2 regions of the Facklamia sp. P12955 genome follow, and region 2 is predicted to be linked to the other one. Evidence: a T-box and tRNA genes for the amino acid it is inferred to sense, from the RefSeq annotation. Region 2 holds a T-box; the other holds one or more tRNA genes.
The links. The T-box of region 2 lies ahead of leuS (leucine--tRNA ligase). A T-box ahead of a tRNA ligase gene usually reads a tRNA of that ligase, here a tRNA-Leu.
Positions count from the first base shown of each region.

Region 1: it encodes a tRNA-Leu, which carries the amino acid that the T-box ahead of leuS (leucine--tRNA ligase) is inferred to sense. The anticodon was not compared.

Region 1 is NZ_JBNUPF010000043.1:257-5,150, forward strand. It holds gene ACQV2G_RS08860 (alanine/glycine:cation symporter family protein) at 1-1,260, opposite strand, end outside; tRNA gene ACQV2G_RS08865 (tRNA-Leu) at 1,750-1,832, opposite strand; gene ACQV2G_RS08870 (Tex family protein) at 1,888-4,074, opposite strand; gene ACQV2G_RS08875 (metallophosphoesterase family protein) at 4,079-4,813, opposite strand.
Region 2 is NZ_JBNUPF010000004.1:47,656-66,408, forward strand. It holds gene ACQV2G_RS01820 (FAD-dependent oxidoreductase) at 1-493, shown strand, start outside; gene ACQV2G_RS01825 (MalY/PatB family protein) at 659-1,831, shown strand; gene ACQV2G_RS01830 (tRNA (mnm(5)s(2)U34)-methyltransferase) at 1,901-2,470, opposite strand; gene ACQV2G_RS01835 (hypothetical protein) at 2,470-2,880, opposite strand; gene ACQV2G_RS01840 (LysM peptidoglycan-binding domain-containing protein) at 3,094-4,803, shown strand; T-box leader at 4,802-5,015, shown strand; gene leuS (leucine--tRNA ligase) at 5,083-7,503, shown strand; gene ACQV2G_RS01850 (polysaccharide biosynthesis C-terminal domain-containing protein) at 7,582-10,944, shown strand; gene ACQV2G_RS01855 (pseudouridine synthase) at 10,941-11,666, shown strand; gene pepV (dipeptidase PepV) at 11,839-13,257, shown strand; gene ACQV2G_RS01865 (TrmH family RNA methyltransferase) at 13,359-14,144, shown strand; gene ACQV2G_RS01870 (phosphohydrolase) at 14,244-14,753, shown strand; gene pheS (phenylalanine--tRNA ligase subunit alpha) at 15,107-16,174, shown strand; gene pheT (phenylalanine--tRNA ligase subunit beta) at 16,174-18,600, shown strand; gene ACQV2G_RS01885 (RDD family protein) at 18,648-18,753, opposite strand, start outside.

The sequences.
Region 1 (4,894 bases), on a different contig from region 2:
TACACCAGGACTTGCAAAATAACCCATGGCAATTGCCATCAAAGCAACTAACTTAAAAGAATGAATGATTTTCCCATTATCAAAGATAAATTTAACATTGGACTCTGCAAAGAAAAACCAACCAACAATTGTAGTTAAGGAAAAGCTTGATAAGGCGATGGCTAAGAATGACTCTCCAATTTTTCCAAATTGAATTTGGAAAGCAGTTTGTGTCATGATTTGACCATACTCACCTAAAGCTTGAGGTGTCATAGCTTGGATTGTTTCAATGGAATAAGCCCCTGTTAAAAGATTTATCATGACCGTTGCCACACAAATAATAAAAGTACATATAAAAACACCAATCATGGCAATAAAGCCTTGTTCAGCAGGATGTGAAGTCACAGCTACTGCATGAGAATGGGGGGTTGATCCCATTCCGGCCTCATTTGAAAATAAACCTCTAGCTAACCCATATCGCATTGCTTGCTGAACACTGATTCCTAGCGCTCCTCCAGCTATCGCTTGAGGATTGAAAGCGCTATTAATAATCAACTTGATAGTGGGTATCAATTGATCAATGTTTAAAATCATAATTAATAATGCCACTAAAACATATGATATGGCCATAGTAGGAACAACACGCTCAGAAAATTTACCAATCCGCTCCATTCCTCCAATAAGGATCCAGCCAACCACCACTATTAAAACACAGGCTATCAAGAATTGATTTAAACCAAAAGCCGTATTCATTGACGAAATAATAGAGTTAGCCTGAACCATAATACCAACTAATCCAAGTGCAACAATGCACAAAACAGCAAAAATATATGCTAGCCACTTTTGCTTTAAACCATTTTTAATATAGTACGCAGGTCCTCCAACTAACGTACCATCTGAAACTTCCCTCTCCCTAAATACTTGAGACATGGTAGCTTCAGCAAACATTGTAGACATTCCTAAAAAGCCAGAAACCAACATCCAAAATGCCGCTCCCGGACCGCCACCAATAATAGCAGTTGCAATCCCTACTATATTGCCAGTCCCTACTTGAGCCGCAACGGCTGTAGCTAAAGATTGAAAAGGAGTCATACCACCTTCTTTGGCTGATTTACCCTTTATAATATCTGATATCATACGTTTCAGAGCAGGAAAAACACGTGAAAACTGCGGGAAACCCAAACGAACAGTCATAAATAATCCGATTCCAATAAAAGCATATAAAAGAACATAATCCCATAAATAATCTCTAAGTGTTACAACAATATCTGAAAAATTCATTAAATAATTCCTTTCTTAATTAGAAACAGCTGAAGTAGACCTGTTAATAAATAAATAAATAACTTTCATATAAAGGTTCACTCCTTCCAAGATAATTTGTCGCTACTTGTTAAGATTAACACAAACTATAAGGTAAATTAATGGTTTTCATTAATTTTTTTAATCGTTTTACTCAATAGTATTATAGCTGATATGTTATTTTTAAACATTTGAATGCTTGAAGGAAATTGTGACTTAATTACTAACGTTCGATGTAGAATTTTAGTCATTCATAAGTATGCTAAATATCGAATAAGATTGATAAAAGGCATTCTATTTCATTTTTATGTTAATAAGTAGATTAGTTTGAAAGAACTTAGATCATTAACTAGAATTCTTAATTTTAAAAAGAAAGAAGTGGTATCCATCCGATATAAACACCGAATAAATACCACTTAAATAATCACAAAATATCAACTTTTATTATAACTTCCATAACCAAAATCCTAATGCGGCCGAGAAGACTCGAACTTCCACATCCTTAAGGATACCAGCCCCTCAAGCTGGCGCGTCTGCCATTCCGCCACGACCGCTCTATCAATAACGATAGTATATATTGTAACGAATCGGCAGCGCTTATGTCAACTTTTATTTAGGATTTATTAGTTTTAATCCAATGCGTGACCGTTCACGATCAATAGAAATTACTTCTACTTCAACAATATCTCCCACGGCTACTAGCTCAGAAGGATGCTTAATGAATCGACCTTTTGGTGAACTTAATTTAGATATATGGATAAGTCCATCCTGTTTAACTCCAATATCAACAAAAACGCCAAAGTCGACAACATTTCTTACAACACCCTGTAACTGCATATTTTCCTCTAAGTCTTCCAGCTTCAAAACATCGTCTCTTAAAATAGGCGCATCCTGACCATCTCGAATATCTTGACTAGGATTTATCAAGCCTTCCAAGATATCCTTGGCTGTTTCTTTTCCAATTTGATAAGTTTGAGCAATCTGCTGGGTGTCTAAAGATTTTAAAATTTGACTGCTTTCTACTTGACCTATTTCATCTAAAGACAAGCCATTATCTTCTAGAATCCGTTCTGCAATTGCGTATGATTCTGGGTGAATAGAGGTCTGATCTAGAGGGTTTGTTCCTTTTATAATGCGTAAGAAACCAACAGCTTGTTCATAGGTTTTTGGTCCCATGCGTTTCACTTTTTTAATCTGTTTTCGATCCTCAAACCTACCAATCTCATCTCTTAAAAGAATCACATTCTTAGCTGTTGCATGGGTCATTCCAGATACACGTTCTAATAATTGAATACTAGCAGTATTAATGTCGACTCCTACCTGATTGACTGTCATATTAACGACAAAATCCAATTCATCTGCCAATAAATTTTGGCTAACATCGTGCTGGTATTGTCCGACTCCCATTGATTTCGGATCAATTTTTATCAACTCTGCTAGAGGATCTTGCAATCTTCTTGCGATAGAAACTGCACTTCTTTCTTCTACTTGATAATCAGGAAATTCTTCACGAGCTATTTTACTAGCTGAATATACAGAAGCGCCTGCCTCATTAACAACTATAAACCGAATAGACCGGTCAATCTGCTTAACTACTTCACTTACAAAGACTTCAGATTCTCTACTTGCTGTTCCGTTACCAATAGCAATAACATCAACTTGATGTTGTTCAATCATTGACTTTAAAATAGTCGCTGCTTGTTGGCGCTTATAGTCAGTTGCAGGTGGATGCGGATAGATTACACCCTTATCTAGCACACGACCAGTTTCTGAAATAATCGCCAATTTGCACCCCGTACGATAAGCAGGGTCTAATCCGAGTACGCGAAAGCCCTTCATTGGAGGCTGTAAAAGTAAATGACGTAAGTTCTCTCCAAAAATAGCAATCGCATGGCGATCTGCCCTTTCAGTTTGTTCACTCCTAATTTCACGCTCAATTGCCGGCTGAATAAACCGTTTATAGGCATCTTTAATTGCTAACTCAATCCGCTCTTTTTGTTGGTTAGGCAGTTCTTCATCTAGAATATGCTTTTCTATATACTGAAGCGCCGGTTCCTCATCTACTTGGATTTTAACTGAAAGAACCCCTTCTTTTTCACCACGATTGGAGGCTAAGACACGATATTCAGCAATTTTCATTAGTTTTTCTTGGAAATCGTAATACATTTGATAAACTCCACGTTCGTCAATGTCTTGCTCTTTTAAAGTAGTGGTCCAATAGGCATTATATTTTGTATATTTTCGAATAAATTCTCGGAAATCTGCTCGATCCGATATTTCTTGAGCAATAATCTCATGGGCTCCTTCGAGTGCTTTGTCAACTGATGAAACCGACTCGTTAAGATATTTTTCGGCCTCTTGCTCCAGTGGAACATCTAAGTCTTTATTAGTTAGCATCCAACTTGCTAAAGGTTCTAAACCATTCTCAATAGCCACCATCGCTTTAGTCCGACGTTTTTTCTTAAAGGGACGATATAAGTCTTCTACTTGTTGTAATGTCTGTGCCTGTTCAATATTTTCTTGAAGGTCAGCATCCAGCTTCCCTTGTTCCTCAATCGCTTTTAAGACATCCTCTTTGCGTTGATGGAGATTTAAAGCATACTGATACTGTTTATCGATATCATAGATTTGAACCTCATCTAGAGACCCAGTCATTTCTTTACGGTAACGTGAAATAAAAGGGATTGTATTCCCTTCCTCCAATAAATTAAGAACCGCATTAATTTGATTGACTTCTATATTTAATTCGTTGCTAATGGATTTGATAATATTTGCTTGATTGTTTTCATTATTCATCCTATCATTCTCCTTCTAAAACTGGGACGGAATATATCTGAATTACTGCCGTTTTACTAACTTTCATAGCATGCAGTTCTCCTCCAAAGACACAACCACCATCAATTCCCCATTTCATATCTTTACGCCAAACATTGGAATTATAGTAATTCTGATGAAGCACCATAGTTGGAGTGTGCCCAAAAATAATTTGTTTACCGGTAGAATTCTTTGTTTGATGAAAGCTGTCTCTAATCCACAGAAAATCGTGATCAGAAGTGTTTTTCCAGTTTTCAAGCGACAAATCTACACCAGCATGAACAATAATGAATTCTCCATATTCAAAATAATAAGGGAGACCCTCTAACCAAGTTTCCAGCTTAGGATAAGTCTGTTTAATTTGACGAGCTAGTCGTCTGGCTTGTGATTTTACGACTTTCTCTTCAGGAATATTTAATAACTGACAAATAGTCGCTACTCCACCATTCATAATGTAATGATTAAAAAAATTATGCGGGCTTCGCAAAAAATTTAAGAGCATGGATTCGTGGTTCCCTCTTAAACAGAGGGCATTCTTTTCTTTTTGAAGTTGCCATACACGGTTTAAAACAGCTAAACTATCATAGCCACGATCAATATAATCTCCAATAAAGACCAATCGCTCTTCTTCAGGTATCCAACTTGCTAATAGTTGATCTAATTCATCACTCATTCCGTGGATATCTCCGATAACAAATAAGTGCTCTGGATTATTTTTCACTGCTTCACCGCCTTTAAAATCGAATAAATTAAGTATAGCATAGCTTAAGTAGTAGGAAAATCATAGAATATTTTATAGAAA
Region 2 (18,753 bases):
TAAGACAAATATTGGTCTTGCTACCTTAGCGAGAAGACAAGGAATCGTAGCCGCTCTTAACGCCTCAGGAACTCAATTCAAGATGCCTAGTGTATCTGGAACTTCTGCCTTGAGATATTTTGACTATACGATTGCTTCAACTGGCTTATCAATGGTCAATAAAGATTTATATGAAGGTAAAGTAGCTTGGAAATATGTAGAAGAAAAAGTTTATCCTGATTTCATGCGTAAACCAGGCACTGTTCATATGATGATTTTCTATGATGAAGATAGCCATATCATTTTAGGTGGACAGCTAGTTTCTAAATTTGATGTAGCCGATTCAATTAATGTGCTTTCAACAGTCATTAATGCCAAATATACGCTTGAGCAACTAGCGTTGTTAGACTTCTTCTTCCAACCTAACTATGACCGTCCATGGCATTATTTAAATGTCTTAGCGATTGAAGCCTTAGGTAATACTGTTGGGGGAGCAGATAAATTACTGTTCTAATAATCATTAAAAAAACTAGTCCATGCTAAAATGGGCTAGTTTTTATTTTAAATTAAATTTCTTTAATATTTCTCTTATAATTTAAGAAGCCGTTGAAGAAAGCGTTTAATTTGTGTAAGATAGGAGTACAGAGATTGAAATTTAGTATATCTAGGAGGCAATCACATGGCTTATGATTTTAAAACGTGTGTCGATCGCACACAGCAAGGTTCTAAAAAATGGTTATTAATGAGAGAGTCTAATAAGAATATTCCTGAGGGGATCGCTCCGCTTTCAGTAGCAGATTTAGACTTCCCAATGGCACCCGGTATCATTGAAGGCTTAAAAAAAGATTTGGACGAACTTGTCTTAGGCTACACCGTACCGAATCAAGCCTATTATGAAGCCGTTAAGAAATGGATGAAAGACCAGCACCAATGGGATGTTAAAGAAGAGTGGATGGTTACCGCACCTGGAGTTGTTCCAGCAATTAATGTTTTCGTTAATGCTTTTACACAAAAAGGCGATGGTATCATTATTTTAGAGCCTGTTTATGGACCTTTTACGGCAGCTATTGAAAATAATGAGCGTAAGAAGATTAATGTTGAGTTAATTAATAATGAAGGATACTATACCATAGATTTTGAAGCATTAGAAGCAGCAGCAAAAGAGGCTAAAGCAATGATTTTCTGTAGCCCTCACAATCCAGTCGGGCGTGTATGGAAGAAAGAAGAACTGGAAAAAGTTGCTAAAATTTGTAAGGAAAATGACCTATATCTATTTTCAGACGAAATTCATTTTGATCTAGCCCACAAAAATTTCAAACATAACGTCTTTGCTAATTTATCTGACGATATTGCACAGCGTGTAGTCGTGGCTACTGCACCTTCTAAAACGTTTAACTTAGCGGGTTTACAGACATCAAATATCTTTATCGTGAATCCTGAATGGCGTCAACGATATATCGAAACAGCTGAAAAAATGAATTTGCTTTCTGTTCCAGTCTTAGGTCTTTATGCCTGTAAACATGCCTATAATGATTGTTTAGATTGGAAAGAAGCATTAGTAGAATTAATCGAAGAAAATTATCAAATGGCAAAAGCGATGATTGAAGATCAGCTGCCTGAAATTGTAGTAACACCAATGGAGGCTTCCTATTTATTATGGTTGGATTTGACTCCATTAAATATGGAATGTGAGGAAATTATTAAGCTGTTAGAAGCACATCATGTTTATATCAATAATGGTGTGATGTTTGGCTCTTGTGGTGAAGGTTTTATTCGTATTCATTTAGCCCTACCTAAGGAAATAGTCAAAGAGAGTATCGAACGGTTTATTGAAGCCATTAAGAGCAGATAGATTATAAGCTTAAATTGAAATTAAACTAATAAAGATAAAACAAAGAAGCAGTCATTCATGATTGCTTCTTTATTTCTTTTCGATAGTAATTAAAAGAGGAGGGTGATTCCTTTGATTTAAAAAATCAAGAATAGAGATTGTAAACTGATCTTGCGACCATAGCGTTAATTGTTTTATTAATTCTTCTTTTTCAATCGCTCCCTCTTTATGTCCTGAATAAACAACAATAAATATTTTCCCTTTTGAAACTAAGCGCTGAGCAATTTGATTGAGTGCTTTTAAGGTTGTGGAAGCTTTAGTAGTGATTTGATGGCTGGCTCCAGGTAAATAGCCTAAATTAAAAATAGCTCCATGAACTTTAGCTAAGGTTGAAAAACTGAGAACTTGATCAAAATGCTGGTGTCCATTGTTAAAAAGTTGGAAAGAATCGGATGAAAAGATTTTTAGCTTTTGTTGAGCTATTTCCAGTGCTTGAACTTGAATATCGAAAGCAAAAAGTTTTCCAGAAAAAGCCGGGTGGCTTAATATAAAAAAACTGTCATTTCCTTTTCCGAGAGTAGCGTCAATATAATTTCCAGCAGGGAATCTTTCAATTAATTTTCCTAAAGCATCATGACTAGACTGTAAGGCATTCTTCATTATTCCACTCTTTCTAATATAAGTTGACTGCCATCTGAGGAAGTGAGTATGGTAGTCGTACCCTTAAACTTTATTTCATATTGCTTTGCTTGGTGCGCTGATTGAATAAGATTTAAATAGTTTCCTTCTAAATAATAACGCGCTGTAAAATTTAACTCCTCTTTTTTATCAATCAGCAAATCCCTTGTTTCTTGTAGAGATAAATCCAACTCTTGTTCGGCTTGTTCTAGGAAATTATCTTCATTCAGTTGAAAGTGAACAAGCTCATCTTGAAAATCCACTTGATAAATAAGTGAATCATTTAAAGTAACTTGCCAACAGTGATTTTCAAGTTTTTTTTCATTTAAGAAAGAACATCCTGACAGAAGAACAAATGAAAGGATGAGTATATGTTTTAAATAGGACTTCAAAAAAATCGCTCCTCTATATTGTGGCCATTTATTCATACTATACTCGCTAATGTATTCAATTAAAAGTAGTCAAACCAATATTGATATATTTCATTTATGTTACTTATGTTAAAAATCCAATAAAAGTAACGATAAAGGAACATTTTTTATTAGAGATGGCATATAATACAGTATGTATCCGTATGGAAATTTATTTAATTTGGAGGCTGAAGGATGATTCAACAGCGAAATCGGAGAATGCGTCAGCAAGAAAAAATCCAAAGACGCAAACTATTTAAGAAAATTTTCACCAATATTAATGTTGGTGTAATGTTACTGTCAACAAGTGTGTTAACACAAGTTCAATCTGAAAATGCCATTGTTCATGCTCAGAAATCTCAAAAGAAATTCTCTCCACAAGAATTTATCAATAGTATCGGGCAATCTGCGAAAGAAATTGCTGCTAAAAATGATTTATATGCTTCTGTTATGATAGCCCAAGCAGCGTTAGAGTCCGGCTGGGGAAGTTCAACACTTGCTCAAGCACCTAACTATAATCTGTTTGGAGTCAAGGCAGGAAAAAAGGATAAAAAAGTGGAAATGGATACTCTAGAAGATGATGGGACAGGATCTTATTATCAAATTAAAGATAACTTTAGAAAGTATGATTCTTATGCTGATTCATTATTGGATTATGCTAGAGTATTAACTGGTGAAGGATCTGCTTGGAGAAAAAGCTATTATCAAGGAGCTTTAAAATCCAATACAACTTCGTATCAAGAGGCAACAGAACATTTAACTGGACGTTATGCAACAGATACACGCTATGGCGGAAAATTAAACCAAATAATTAGCCAATATCAATTGGATCAATTTGATGGCCCCAATCAGTCCACTACAATTAAACCTACTACATCACCAGAAACAAGCATTGTAGACGAAACTGTTTCAAGTGAAATCGTTTCAACCAATGGAAGCTATAAAGTCCAGCCGGGTGACGGATTTTATAAAATAGCCAAGAAATTAGGCGTAAATGTTGATGACTTAATAAAAGTTAATGGAATGACGATTCAATCAGTTATCCATCCCAATCAAGTTTTAAGGATACCTGGTCAAACTCAAGTTACTAGTCAAGTAAATAAATTATCTATCAGCAAGCCTTCTGCAAGCAAGCCGGTTGAAAATACGAATGAACCTGTTGATAAGAACACTGTAAGCTCAACAACTAAAGGGCTTTACACTATTAAAGCGGGCGATTCTTTATATGCTATTGCGAAAAAGCATGGTGTGCGTATTAACGACTTATTATTAGCTAACGGCATTCACTTAAATACTGTTATCCATCCCAATCAAAAATTGATAATTCCTGGAAGCAATATGGGTGAAGCGTCTTCTCATCTTGTTAATAAAAAGCCAGTATCTACGCCAAAAGAAAATCTAGTAGTTACAGATAAAACTCAAGAAATTAAACAAAATACAAGTGGGGATTATATAGTAAAAGCAGGTGACTCTTTATGGGCCATTGCAAATCGCCATGGAATAACATTAGCTAACTTATTAGAAGCAAACAATCTACAAGTTAACAGTCTAATTATTCCAGGCCAAAAATTAAATATTTCCACTAAAACTTCATCAAGTCAAGCCCTAGCTCGTCAAGCAACGAAGTTAGAAACTAAAGTAGAAGTTATTAAGCAAGATGACGTTTCAATTGAATCTTCAGCAACTGTTTCTACTCCATTAAAGTCTGAAACGGTTAACTTAAGTCAAACAATTAATGAAGAATCAAACGAAAGCACTAATGAAGTAGTTTCAACGGGTTCTTATGTTGTAAAGGCTAATGATACTTTATATGCGATTGCACGTCGTAATGGCTTAGATGTTAATGATCTGATTGAAAAAAATGGTGGAACAACCATTTATATCGGACAAATTATTAATTTTTAAAAATTTAAAAATGTAGGACCTAGTAAATTGTGGATCATCTAAAGAGAACTTACATTTGGTGAAAGTAAGTGTTGAAAAGCTTTTGAACTCTTCCTTTTAATGCTCGAGCTAAGCGTAAAGTGTTAACTTGAGACGTTTGCTGCGTTAAAGCATAGAGCATTAGCTCTCAGCTAATGAAATAATAGGTGGTACCGCGCGATTGCGCCCTATGAAGTTGTCTTTGAGATGATTTCATAGGGCTTTTTTGTATAAAAGATTAGATAATTGGAGGAAAAGAATATGACATATCAGCATCGAGTAATTGAGAAAAAGTGGCAAGATTATTGGGATAAAAATGAAACTTTTAAAACTAAGGATAGAGCAGACCGAGAAAAATATTATGTATTAGACATGTTTCCATACCCTTCAGGTCAAGGACTACACGTAGGTCATCCAGAAGGTTACACTGCTACTGATATTATGGCCAGAATGAAAAGAGCACAAGGTTATGATGTTCTTCATCCAATGGGGTGGGATGCTTTTGGTTTACCAGCTGAACAATATGCCTTAGATACTGGTAACGATCCAGCAGATTTTACAGCAAAAAACATCGCCAACTTTAAACGTCAAATCAAATCTCTAGGCTTCTCTTATGACTGGGAGCGAGAATTTGCTACTACCGATCCATCCTATTACAAATGGACTCAATGGATTTTTACCAAACTTTATGAAAAAGGATTGGCTTATCAAGCGGATGTTACCGTTAATTGGTGTGAAGCTTTAGGAACAGTATTAGCTAACGAAGAAATTGTAGATGGTGTGTCAGAACGTGGCGGTTACCCTGTAGTCCGTCGTCCAATGAAGCAATGGGTATTAAAAATTACAGCCTATGCCCAGCGTTTACTTGATGATTTAGAAGATTTGGATTGGCCGGATTCAGTTAAAGAGATGCAACGCAATTGGATAGGCCGCTCTGAGGGAGCTTTAATTGATTTTGAAGTAAAAGATAGTCCTTCAATCATTACAACTTATACTACCCGTCCAGACACTTTGTTTGGTTTGTCTTATATCGTTTTAGCACCAGAGCACGAGCTCGTTAAAGACTTAACGAGTCCAGAACAAAAGACAGAAATAGAAAGCTATATTGCTGCTGCTTCGATTAAAACGGATTTAGACCGTACTGAACTTGCTAAAGATAAAACGGGTGTATTCACTGGCTCATACGCCATCCATCCTGTAACAGCTAAAGAGATACCTATTTGGATTGCAGACTATGTATTGGCTTCTTATGGAACAGGTGCGGTCATGGCGGTCCCAGCTCATGATCAAAGAGACTATGAGTTCTCACAAAAATATGATTTACCAAGATATGAAGTGATTAAATCCGAAGAAGGAATTCAAAATGAGGCATATGTAGAAGATGGAATGCATATTAATTCTGAATTTTTAGATGGTTTGAACATAGAAGCAGCCAATCAAAAAATGATTGAGTGGTTAGAAGCTAATGCTAAAGGACAAAGAAAAGTTAACTTCCGCTTAAGAGACTGGGTCTTCTCTAGACAAAGATATTGGGGAGAGCCTATTCCAGTTATACATTGGGAAGATGGTACAAGCACAGCGATTGCTGAAGAAGAACTACCTTTACTTTTACCTAAGACAGACCGCATTAAACCTTCTGGAACAGGCGAATCTCCATTAGCCAATGTTAAAGATTGGCTGGAAGTTGAAGATCCCAAAACAGGCATGAAGGGCCGAAGAGAAACAAATACTATGCCACAATGGGCAGGTTCTTCCTGGTATTTTTTACGTTACATGGATCCAAATAATACTGAAGCGATTGCTTCTGAAAAGGCATTAAACAAATGGCAAAATGTCGATCTCTATATAGGTGGAGCGGAACATGCTGTTTTACATCTTCTTTATGCCCGTTTTTGGCATAAGTTTCTTTATGATTTGGGGGTCGTTCCTACTAAAGAACCTTTCCAAAAACTCTACAATCAAGGAATGATTTTGGGTGAAAACAATGAAAAAATGTCTAAATCGAAGGGAAATGTGGTTAATCCAGACGATGTAGTTAATGAATATGGCGCAGATACATTGAGAGTATATGAAATGTTCATGGGCCCCTTAGACGCATCGATCGCTTGGTCAGAAAATGGCTTGGAAGGTTCAAGACGTTTCTTGGATCGCGTATGGCGTTTATTTATTGAGGAAACGACGGGTCAAATAAGTTCAGCTATTCAAGAGTCTGAAGATGATCAATTGACTAAGATTTACCATCAAACAGTCAAAAAAGTGACAGAAGATTTTGAGCAGTTACATTTTAATACAGCTATTTCTCAACTAATGATTTTCTTAAATGAAGCTAGAAGCGTCGATGTATTGCCTAAGAAATATGCCAAAGGCTTTGTTCAGTTGTTAGCTCCAATTGCACCGCACTTAATGGAAGAGTTGTGGCAAAAATTAGGGCACTCTGAATCATTATCAGAAGCAAGCTGGCCAGAATATGATGAGTCACTCATTAAAGATGAAGTTGTTGAAATTGTCATCCAAATTAACGGTAAAGTTAAAGCAAAACTCGATATAGCTTTGGATTTAGAAAAAGAGGCTATGGAAGAGTTAGCTCTTGCAGAAGCAAGCATAAAAAAAGAGTTGGATGGTAAAACAGTTCGTAAAATCATTGCTATTCCTAACCGTTTGGTTAACATAGTGGCTAACTAGTTAAAGTGCTAAGAAATCGTTCTTGATATAGATACATGTTATATTAGAGACGAAATATCAATAAAAGGGGTGTAGTAAGTGTCTGATAATCAATTTGATGATAAAAATCAGGGATTTAAAAATGATTACGACCGTTTTGATACACTAGAATTTACAGAAGAAGATCTCGAAAAACTGAGACATCCTAATCCTCGGCCAATGGATTCAGATTATTTTGACCGAGAGATAAAAGCTGATCCTAATACAAATCAACCGATCGAAAATTTAGTAGATCATCAATTGACAGAAAATGAAAAAGAGTCAGCCATTAACAATCAACCTACTGAAGAACAAGCAGGAGAATTACTTGAGCAATTTGAAGATAACTCAGAGGAAGTAATTGAAGCCGAGGAAGAAATCGCAGACAATCAAATTGAAGTTAGTTCTCTAAGTTCAATTGAGGATACTGATAAAGAAAGGGAATTCTCACAGTTAACTCAAAAAGTTGAAATTATGAAAGATCCAGCTAATCATCTTAAGGAAACACTGGAATTAGAAATAGAACCAGATCTTTTTACTCGTCATGATTTTGAAAAACAAGATGGTCATGGAAATGAAAATGAGAACCCCTTCCAGTATCGATCGATTGAGGAAAGCCTAAGAAAAGAGCATCGAAACAAGCGGGCTGCTAATGTTAGACCTGGATTCTTTCAAAGAGTTTTCCAGATAGTTTTTTCAACGCGTGATGAATTTGAACCCCTTACTTCTGAAGAACGAGAAGATGAAGAAGTTGTGCATGAGTCTCTCAACACCAATACTTTTGAAGTTGAATCCTATGATTCAGACGAAGCATTGATTGATAATTCTTTAGCGAGTGAGGAAGCAGTTAGTCTAGAACAAGAGTCTCTTAACGAATTGGACGTAATTAATAATAGCCATCCAGCTGAAGATATTGAGGATAATAGTCAAGCTGAAACTGAAAGTCTCTCTCAAACTCCTAATTCAAGTTTAAAGAGTAGTTCAAATTCTCTTGAGGAAGCATTGACTGATGGGGAATCGGCAGAAAGTTCACCAGCTGAAAATATAGACGAAGGGAGGGAAGATAAGGAGTTTGAGTCACAATCTTTATCGCAAGAAAAGACTCAAGATAGTAACAATCGTCAATCTCAAGAAGAGCAGAATTCTTCCTCTGTCGAACCTGCTTTTTCTAAAGTCAATTTCAATTCCAAGACCAATGAAAGTTCTTCTGATGAAAAAGATTTAGAATCGCAAAAGTCATCGCAAACTCAAATGTATAATGATGAAGAAATAGAAGCTTTAGCATGGGACATCTTGCCTGAAGATCATTATAAACAAGAGCAAATAACTCCTAAAAAAGGATCTAATTTATTAGATAAGGTTAAAGTCAATTCACGCAATGCCTGGGCTAAAATTGCAGCTAATTCTACAAAGCTGTTAGAGAAAACCAAGCAGTCAACCAGTCAAATGCTACAAACGGTTCAAAATCATGATGATAAAGACAGTGAAGTTGAAGGAGAAAAAGAGACACCAACTGAAAAACAAGCGCCTTTAGATGCGATTCTTGAACAGGAATCGTCTGATGAAAATGAACAAGCTGCAATCATTAATAATGATGACCAAGAGTCAATAAATGAAGAAGAAAAACCCAAGGATAGGGATAATTTATCTGAAGAAGAGTCCATTGCAGAAGAAATTTCGCAAAAAACTTCTTATTACGAAGCGCCAATTTTAACGGATGTCCTTCTTGAAGACACCTTAGATGCTAATCTTTTTGAAGCAGAAAAAGCTCAGCAAGAACTGAGTGAACAAGGCCATTCTGAAGATAAATCTAAATTTGTTGCTGGTGCTGCTTGGTTGTCAATGGGACAAATACTATCCCGAATTATTGGGGCTTTATATATTATTCCATGGGCAGCTTGGCTAGGGGCAGAATATTCTCAAGCAAACTCTCTTTATGCTGTTGGATATAATCCATACGTATTTTTCTTATCAATTGCAGTAGCTGGTTTTCCTGCGGCGGTTGCTAAGCAGATAGCCTTTTACAGCACTAAGAAAGAATTTAAAGTGGTCGACAAGCTCTTTAAATATTCACTGGGAATTATGGCCTTCTCAGGTATCTTAATTGCTGCAATCTTTTATTTAATCGCACCTGTATTAGTAGCTAATTCACCAACAGATAACCAAGAAGCGGCAATCATTGTCGTTCGTTCATTAGCACCGGCTCTCTTGATTTTACCTACTTTAAGCCTATTTAAAGGATATTTCCAAGGTTATAGTCAAATGATACCGCTAGCCCTTTCTGAGGTTCTGGAACAAATTATGCGAGTTCTTTATATCTTAGGTGCTACTTACCTGATTATGATGGTTTACGAGGGATCGATTACAGACGCGGTTGCTCATTCAACTTTTGCAGCCTTTGTTGGAGCCTTAATTGCCTTGCTCTTCTTGGTTGGTGCTTATATTATTCATAATCGAAAAATGAAAAGTATTAAAGAGACATCCTTAAATAAGATGGATATCGATTTCATGGATAGCCTAAAAATTATGCTACGTGATTCGATTCCTTTCATCTTGCTTGGCTCAGGTATAATTTTTGCACAAAATATTGATACCTATACCTTTAAACAAATCCTTGTTCGTACCAGTGTGTTATTAAATTCAGAAATTGCTGAATTATTTGGAGCGATGAGCTTAGATGTTAATAAATTAGTGATGATTATTGTATCATTTGCTGTAGCTATTGCGGCTTCATCAATCCCAGCTGTTTCAAGTAAGTACGCTGAAGGAAATATTAATAAAACCAGTGAATTAATCAAAAATATTGTTCTTTTATTCACCTTTATCATGCTGCCAGCCTCAATCGGAATGGCGATTATAGCTGACAATGTCTATCCTTTCTTCTATCCAGCAGGTATTTCTGCAGGACCGGGTTTATTAACGACAGGATCATTTACAGCTATTGTATTAGGAGCATATACTGTTTTTGCAACCATTCTTCAATCAATGGATTATCGTCGGTTTGCAATCACTTATTTACTGGTAGGTTTAGCAATTAAGCTTGTTCTACAATTTCCAATGGTAGCGTTATTCCAAGCTCACGGTGCTTTACTGGCGACCTTCTTTGGCTTTGCTGTGGCTGCTGTTTTAATGTGGATGAAGATTTGGCGTGTAATCAAAATTCGTGATCGTTATTTTGTAGGTGATATTGTGCGCATTGTGATTGCGACAACCATTATGGCAATTGGTACTTACGGTTGGAATCGTTTAATCAATCTGATGATGGATCCAGTAGGACGAGGCTTAACTTTAGTTCAAATCATTATAGTCGTTTTGATTGCCATTCTTATCTATAGTGGGACTATGGCCCTATTCGGTATGTTGCCGATTATTATCGGTGATTACCGTGCGGATTTACAAAAGAAATTGAGTATCCACCGATGAGATTAGATAAATTATTAAGTCATATGAATTTCGGCTCTAGAAAAGAAGTCAAGTCTTTAATTTCAACAGGAAGTGTTCGAGTCAATGGTGAACAAATTATAAAAGCAAACTTTCAAGTAGACGAAAACAAGGACTTGATAGAAGTTGATGGACAACAAATTATTTACCACAAGTTCATCTATTGGCTCTTGAATAAACCGCAAGGCGTTATCTCTGCCACTGAAGACGGACACCATGATACGGTTATCGATTGTCTACATCCGGATGATTATCGTTTTGATCTCTTTCCGGTAGGGAGACTAGATATTGACACCACTGGTCTCTTATTAATTACCAATAATGGTCAAATGGCTCATCAGTTAACTTCTCCAAAAAAACAAGTTTATAAAACCTATCAAGCTTTAATTGAAGGAAATGTTACGAAAGAAACGGTAGCAGCGTTTAAAGCAGGCTTGGATTTAGGAGAATTTATAAGTAAACCCGCTCAATTATGGATTGATGAAGTAGATTTTGAAAAGAGTCTATCTAAAATTCGCGTTTCCATTAGTGAGGGTAAATTTCACCAAGTAAAAAGAATGTTTCAAGCTTGTCAGATGGAAGTTCTTCAACTTCACCGTTTATCAATGGGACCTCTCCAGCTTGAAGATGACTTAGCTCTTGGAGATTATCGTCAATTAACTCAAGCTGAAATAGAAGCTCTAAAGCCATTGGGTTATGAATAGTAAAAATGCTATTCTCAGAGAAAAAGTCTTATTAAAAAAAAGACTTAAATTTAAAGTAGAGATATAGGGTTGGATAAGTTTATATGATATAATGGGAACGGATTCATTTGATGGCAATAGTTTATTAAAGTCAGAATGATTTTGAAATTCTATATTTTATGGAGGTAGAAAGATGGAAAATTTAGACAATATTAATTGGTTAGATGAAGTCACTAAACGTCAAGAAGACTTATTAGAAGATCTTTTTCGGATGATTCGCATTCGTTCAGTTCGTGAAGATGATTTAGCAACAGCAGAGGCTCCTGTTGGACCTGGACCTAAAAAAGCTTTAGAAGAATTCTTAAAAATGGCCCAAGAAGATGGTTTTGAAACGAAGCAATTTGGGCCTTTGGTGGGCCGTGTTGAAATTGGAGAAGGCGATCAAACCTTAGGTATTTTAGGTCACCTGGATGTTGTTCCTGAAGGAACTGGTTGGGACACTGACCCTTATGAGCCAGTAATCAAAGATGGACGCATTTATGCGCGTGGTTCTTCTGATGATAAAGGACCAACAATTGGTGCTTACTTTGCCATTAAATTATTACGTGAATTAGGCGCAGAGTTTAATCAAAAGATTCATCTGATTGTTGGAACAGATGAAGAATCTGGCTGGATGTGTATGGATCATTATGCTAAAGTTGAAAAAATGCCAGACTATGGTTTTTCACCAGATGCGCAATTCCCGATTATCAACGGTGAAAAAGGAAATGTTTCTGCTCAATTTAAATTTGATGCTAAGCAAACAGTGGAAGCTAATCATAAATTGCTTGATTTCCATGCAGGTCTTCGTGCAAATATGGTTCCTCAAGAAGCTTATGCGAGTGTAAAAACTGATCAAGCAGACCAAATAAAAGCTGATTTCCAAGCCTTTTTAGAAGATCAACCTGTATCAGGTAAAGTTTCCCAAGCGTCTGGTCAATTACGTTTTGAACTAACAGGTAAGGCGGCTCACGGATCTACTCCAGAAAAAGGCCATAATGCGGGAACTTACTTAGCTGCTTTCTTAAGTAAGTATACATTTGATAAAAAAGAAGCCAATGACTTCTTAACTCTAGTAGGCGATAAGTTACACCTTGATTTTGAAGGTGAAAAAATCGGTGTCGCTATAGTCGATGATATTATGGGAGCCTTGTCTATGAATATTGGTATTATCAATTTTGATGATGCTGAAGGTGGATTAGTAGATGCTAACTTTAGATACCCTAAAGGAACCGACAAAGATCAAATTCAATCAGCTATTATCAAAAATGTTGCTAACTTAGCAGTGAAAGTGGAAATGAATGGTAATAAAGACCCTCATTATCTTTCACCAGAAGATCCAATGGTTAAAACTTTACTGGATGTATATGCTAAACAAACTGGCAATGAAGTTTATGAAAAAACAATTGGTGGAGGAACTTATGGCCGCTTAATGGAGCGTGGAGTTTCATTTGGTGTCTTATTCCCAGATTCAATTGATACTATGCATCAAGCCAATGAGTTCCTTGCGATGGATGACTTATTAAGAGCTACTGCTATTTATGCAGAATCTATCTATCGCTTAACACGCTAATTGACCATTTAAGCAAACTTTCTAGCCAATTTGCTAGAAAGTTTGCTTTTTTTTATATATTCAAGTAACCTTCAATTCATGAAGAAAAAAGGTGAAATATTATGGAAATTATTCAATCAAAGCAAAATCAAAGAATAAAAGACTACCGCAAATTGCATTTAGCTAAGAATCGCAAAAAGACAGAAACTTATTTAATCGAGGGTGAACATCTTATTGAAGAAGCCATCACTTATCAAGCAGCCATTGAAGTAGTTTTAATGACGCCAAGTTATCATGAAAATCATATACAGACTATTGAACAAATCAAACAAGCTCAAATCGAAGTGTTGATTTTAAGTGAAGAAGTGATGAAGACAGTCGCACTCACTCAACATACCCAAGGAGTGATGGCTGTCATTAAGAAAAAAGAAAGTAATTTAGCTAAAGAAAATATAAATGGTAGCCACTATCTTTTATGTGACGGGGTACAAGACCCGGGCAATTTAGGAACCATGATTCGAACCGCTGATGCAGCAGGTTTTGATGGTGTATTCTTAGCTGAAGGTTGTGTAGACCTCTACAATGATAAAGTCATAAGAGCGAGTCAAGGATCTTTATGGCACTTGCCTATCTATGAAGCTTCAAACGCTCAAATATTTAAAGCCATTCAAGCGAGTGAACTTCCTCTTTACTGTACAGCCGTCAATCAAGAAGCTGAAGATTATCGTAAATTAATCGCTAACCACTGTGTCTTGGTTTTGGGCAATGAAGGGCAAGGTGTTGGGCCTTTTTGGATGGAAAAAGCAGATAAATCAGTCTTTATACCTATGCCAGGAAAAGCAGAATCCCTTAATGTATCTATAGCAGCAGGTATTTTAATGTTTGCCTGGAAACAATGGTCGAATTAGTTAATAAATATTAGCTTTATTAAACTTTTACATAGAATTTACATAAATTTCATATTTGCGGAGTATACTAGAGTTAGATTAAAGAAGGGACGTGGATAAATGGCAATAGCTTGGCAAGATAACCAAGAATATGTGGCAATTGTTAAAGATTTGATGGAGAATGAAAAAGTTCAATCTCTAGAAAAATTTGTCCATCATAAATATACCAATCGTTTAGCACATTCTATTTCAGTGTCTTATCGTTCATACCTTTGGGCTAAACGTTTTAAGCTCGATGCGATCGCTACAGCCAGAGCAGCCCTTCTGCACGATTTGTTTTTCTACGATTCTTGCTCAAAGGATTGCGTAGGCGGAAAAGGCCATAATTATGAGCATCCACGTATCGCTTTAAAGAATGCATTAGAAATCACTGATTTATCAGACAAAGAAAAAGATATAATTTTAAAACATATGTGTGGCGCTACTTTAGATATCCCACGCTATGGCGAGTCATTAATTGTGACTTTAATGGATAAGCAATCAGCTGTATGCGAATTAGTAGAAGGTTTAAAAAGGTGGCTAAAAGCCTCTCTATATAAGAAAGAGCAGACCATTGGATTTAGCGAATAGTGAGGGTGAAATGACTTTTCACTAAAGAGCAAGATTGACGAAAAACTATTTACAGGCTATACTTGATAAAGATAACTAAAGACTATGATTAGGACCTAATTGAAAGGTACATAAACAGGGAAATTTGTCACCGACTGAGAGCAGATGATGTCACTTTTCAATTATTTTCATCCTAGGAGTCGATCCTTAAATAGTTTGAAACTAGAAAAAGATACCTTCATTGGGGTTAACAATGATTTGAGTGCTTGAAATTTTTCAAGAATAAGGGTGGTACCACGGTAGCGCGTCCCTTTTAGGGACGGGCTATTTTTGTTGGATGGAATATTAAAGTGCTAATTGCTAGGAGGATTATGATGAATGATAAATTACAAGTCATTAAAGAACAAGTCGATGGTTTAGTTGCAAAGGCAATTGAAGAAATCAAGCAAGCGGAATCAAGTAAAATGATTCAGGATATTCGCGTGAAATATACCGGTAAAAAAGGTGAATTGACGCAAATTTCAAAACAAATGAAAGATTTAGAAAAAGATGAAAAGCCGATTTTAGGTCAGCTAATTAATCAATTCCATCAATCGTTTAATGACCATATTGAGAAAAAACAAGAGCAAGTAAAGCAGAAAGAATTAGCTGCTCAACTGGCTAGTGAAACAATCGATATTAGCTTGCCTGGAAGACGGCAGAACTTTGGTAGTCGCCACTTATTAACTCAAACGCGTGAAGAATTAGAAGATCTTTTCTTAGGGATGGGTTATCAAATTATTGAAGGACCAGAAGTAGAGTTAGACTCTTATAACTTTGAAAAAATGAATTTGCCTAAAAATCATCCTGCTCGGGATATGCAAGATACCTTTTATATCTCTGAAGAAGTTTTATTAAGAACACACACTTCGCCTGTGCAAGCTCGGACAATGGAAAAGCATGACTTTGAAAAAGATGGCCCTTTAAAGATGGTTTCACCCGGGAAGGTTTTTAGAAGAGATAATGATGATGCGACTCATTCTCATCAGTTTCATCAAATGGAAGGCTTAGTAGTTGCTGAAAAGATTACTATGGCAGATCTGAAAGGAACGCTCTTACAATTTGCTAAAGCCTTCTTTGGCGAAGAACGTGAGATTCGATTAAGACCTTCCTTCTTCTCATTCACAGAGCCTTCTGTTGAAGTGGATGTGTCCTGTTTCAAATGCGGAGGGCAAGGTTGTGGTATTTGTAAAGGTACCGGATGGATTGAAGTCTTAGGAGCAGGACTCGTTCATCCAAATGTACTAGAAATGTCAGGCATTGATTCAAATAAATATAGCGGCTTTGCATTTGGTGTGGGAATTGACCGTGTAGCCATGTTAAAGCATAACGTTGATGACATCCGTCATTTTTACCAAAATGATTTACGCTTCTTGACACAATTCAAAGGAGGTCAAAACTAATGTATGTTTCATATAATTGGTTAAATGAATTATTAGATTTAAATAAAATGCCTGCCGAGGAATTAGCAGAGAAAATGTCTCGAACGGGTATTGAAATTGAAGGAGTCGAAAATCTGGCCGATTCTATTCAAGGTCCTCTAGTAGTTGGATTAGTTGAAGAATTAGAGGACCATCCTGATTCCGATCATTTAAAAATTGCTCAAGTCAATGTAGCAGATTACGGCAAAAAGCAAATCGTATGTGGTGCGTCTAATGTTAAGCAAGGTGCTAAAGTAATCACTGCTTTAGAAGGCTGTATTTTACCTGGAGATTTTAGAATCAAAGAGTCAAAACTTAGAGGTCAAGTTTCTCAAGGAATGCTATGTTCATTACAAGAGTTGGGATTTGCTGATAAGGTGGTACCGAAGGAATTTGTGGATGGCATATATCTTTTAGCAGAGGATGCTCCAATCGGTCAAAATATCGTTGAATACATGGAGCTTGATGATCCGATTTTAGAATTATCCATTACACCTAATCGTGCAGATGCTTTATCGATGCGTGGAGTAGCTCACGAGGTGGGAGCGATTGTTTCTCAGACTCCACATTTTGAAGCTTTAAAAATCAGTGAAAGTCAATTAGTTTCAATTGATGAATTACAAAATTTAGAATTGGATATGACAGAACATGATTTAAGTAGTCACTATCAGTTAAGAGTGTTGAAAAGCATTCAAGTAAAGCCAAGCCCGATTCAAATGCAAAGCCGTTTGATGAAAGCTAATATTCGTCCTATTAATAACCTAGTGGATGTGACCAATTACTATTTGATGCTATATGGTCAACCTATGCATGCTTTTGATTTGGATCAATTACCAGGCAAAAAGATTGGTGTGCGCTATGCCAAAGAAAATGAAAAGCTTACGACTTTAGACGAAATCGAAAGAAATCTAACAGAAAAAGATATAGTGATTACTTCTGACGATCAACCAATTGCTCTAGCAGGTGTCATGGGTGGGCTAGATAGCCATGTAACCGAAAAGACGCAAAATGTCTTATTAGAAACAGCTGTTTTTAACCCTCAGGCCATTCGTTCAACTTCTCGACGTCTTGGCTTAAGATCAGAATCATCTGCCCGCTTTGAAAAAGGAATTAATCCAGCAACTCTTTCAGAAGCAGGGGACCAAGCTGCTATTTTGATGGCGCAATTAACACAGGGTAAAATCGAAAAGGGAGTCTTAGAAGTAAAAGCCGATGATGTGCATGATCAAGTGGTAGAACTGCCTATGCAAATGATTGAAGAAAAATTAGGCATTCAAGTGAATCAATCGCAGCTTCAAGCCATTTTTGACCGCTTAGGTTTTGGAGTCGCTTTTGAAAATGACCAGATGAGAGTATCGATTCCCCCACGTCGTTGGGATATTACTATTCCAGCTGATATTTTAGAAGAAGTGGCTCGTATTTATGGCTATGATCAAATTCCTGTTACTCTACCTGCGGTTCCTAATCGTCCCGCCCAATTAGATAGCCGACAAAAATTAAAAAGAGCAACACGCTCTTTAGCTGAAGGGTTAGGCTTAAATGAAACAGTGTCTTATGTTCTAATCTCACCTGAGTTTGCAAAATTAAATGCAAATAAAGATCGCTATGTTTCATTACTTTTACCAATGTCTGAGGAAAGATCACTCTTAAGACAATCAATGTTACCGTCTTTCTTGGAGATTGCTCGCTACAATAAAGCCCGTCACAATAAGACCATAGCTTTCTATGAAATGGGCAAAGTTTTCTTAGCGACTGAAAGGAACCGTCAACCTGAAGAAAAAGAAATGCTTAGCTTCTTTGTTTCTGGTGAAAAGAGTCCATCCAATTGGGAAAGTGCAAGTCAAAATTATGATTTTTACGATCTCAAAGGTATCGTTGAACAAATTATGGACCAATTACGTTTAGGAAATCATTTATCATTTGAACGTATGGAAAATTTAGACTTTATGCATCCAGGACAAACAGCCAATATCTTATTAGACGGTCAAAAAATTGGTTTTATTGGGCAATTACATCCCCAATTATCGCAAGAGTTTGACTTAGATAAGGAGACTTTCTTTGCGGAATTAGATTTTGAGGCTTTAGTAGGATTTAACAGAGACTTATTGCTACAGACCCCTTTAGCAAAATATCCATCAACTTCTCGTGATATCGCTCTTTTAGTAGATCGATCAACCAGTCACCAAAGCTTGGTAGATTTAATCTATGAAAATGCTGGAGATAATTTGAAAAATGTCGAATTATTCGACCGATATACTGGCGAGAATATAGCAGCAGATAAACAATCTTTAGCTTATCACTTAACTTTCCAAAATCCAGATAAAACTTTAAAAGATGAAGAAGTGACAAAGGCAATGGATCAAGTGATTAAAGCTTTAGAAAAGGCAGAGAATGTAGAAATTCGTTAACATAAAAAATCACTACGCTAAAGATAGCGTAGTGATTTTTATTTGTTTTAAACGAGTTTCCACTTAGCAAAGGCAGTTAGATAACGTTCATTAATCACTGTCGTATCAGTCAGCATATCTAATGGGTGCTGATGTTTGCTTGTGAAGATAAGG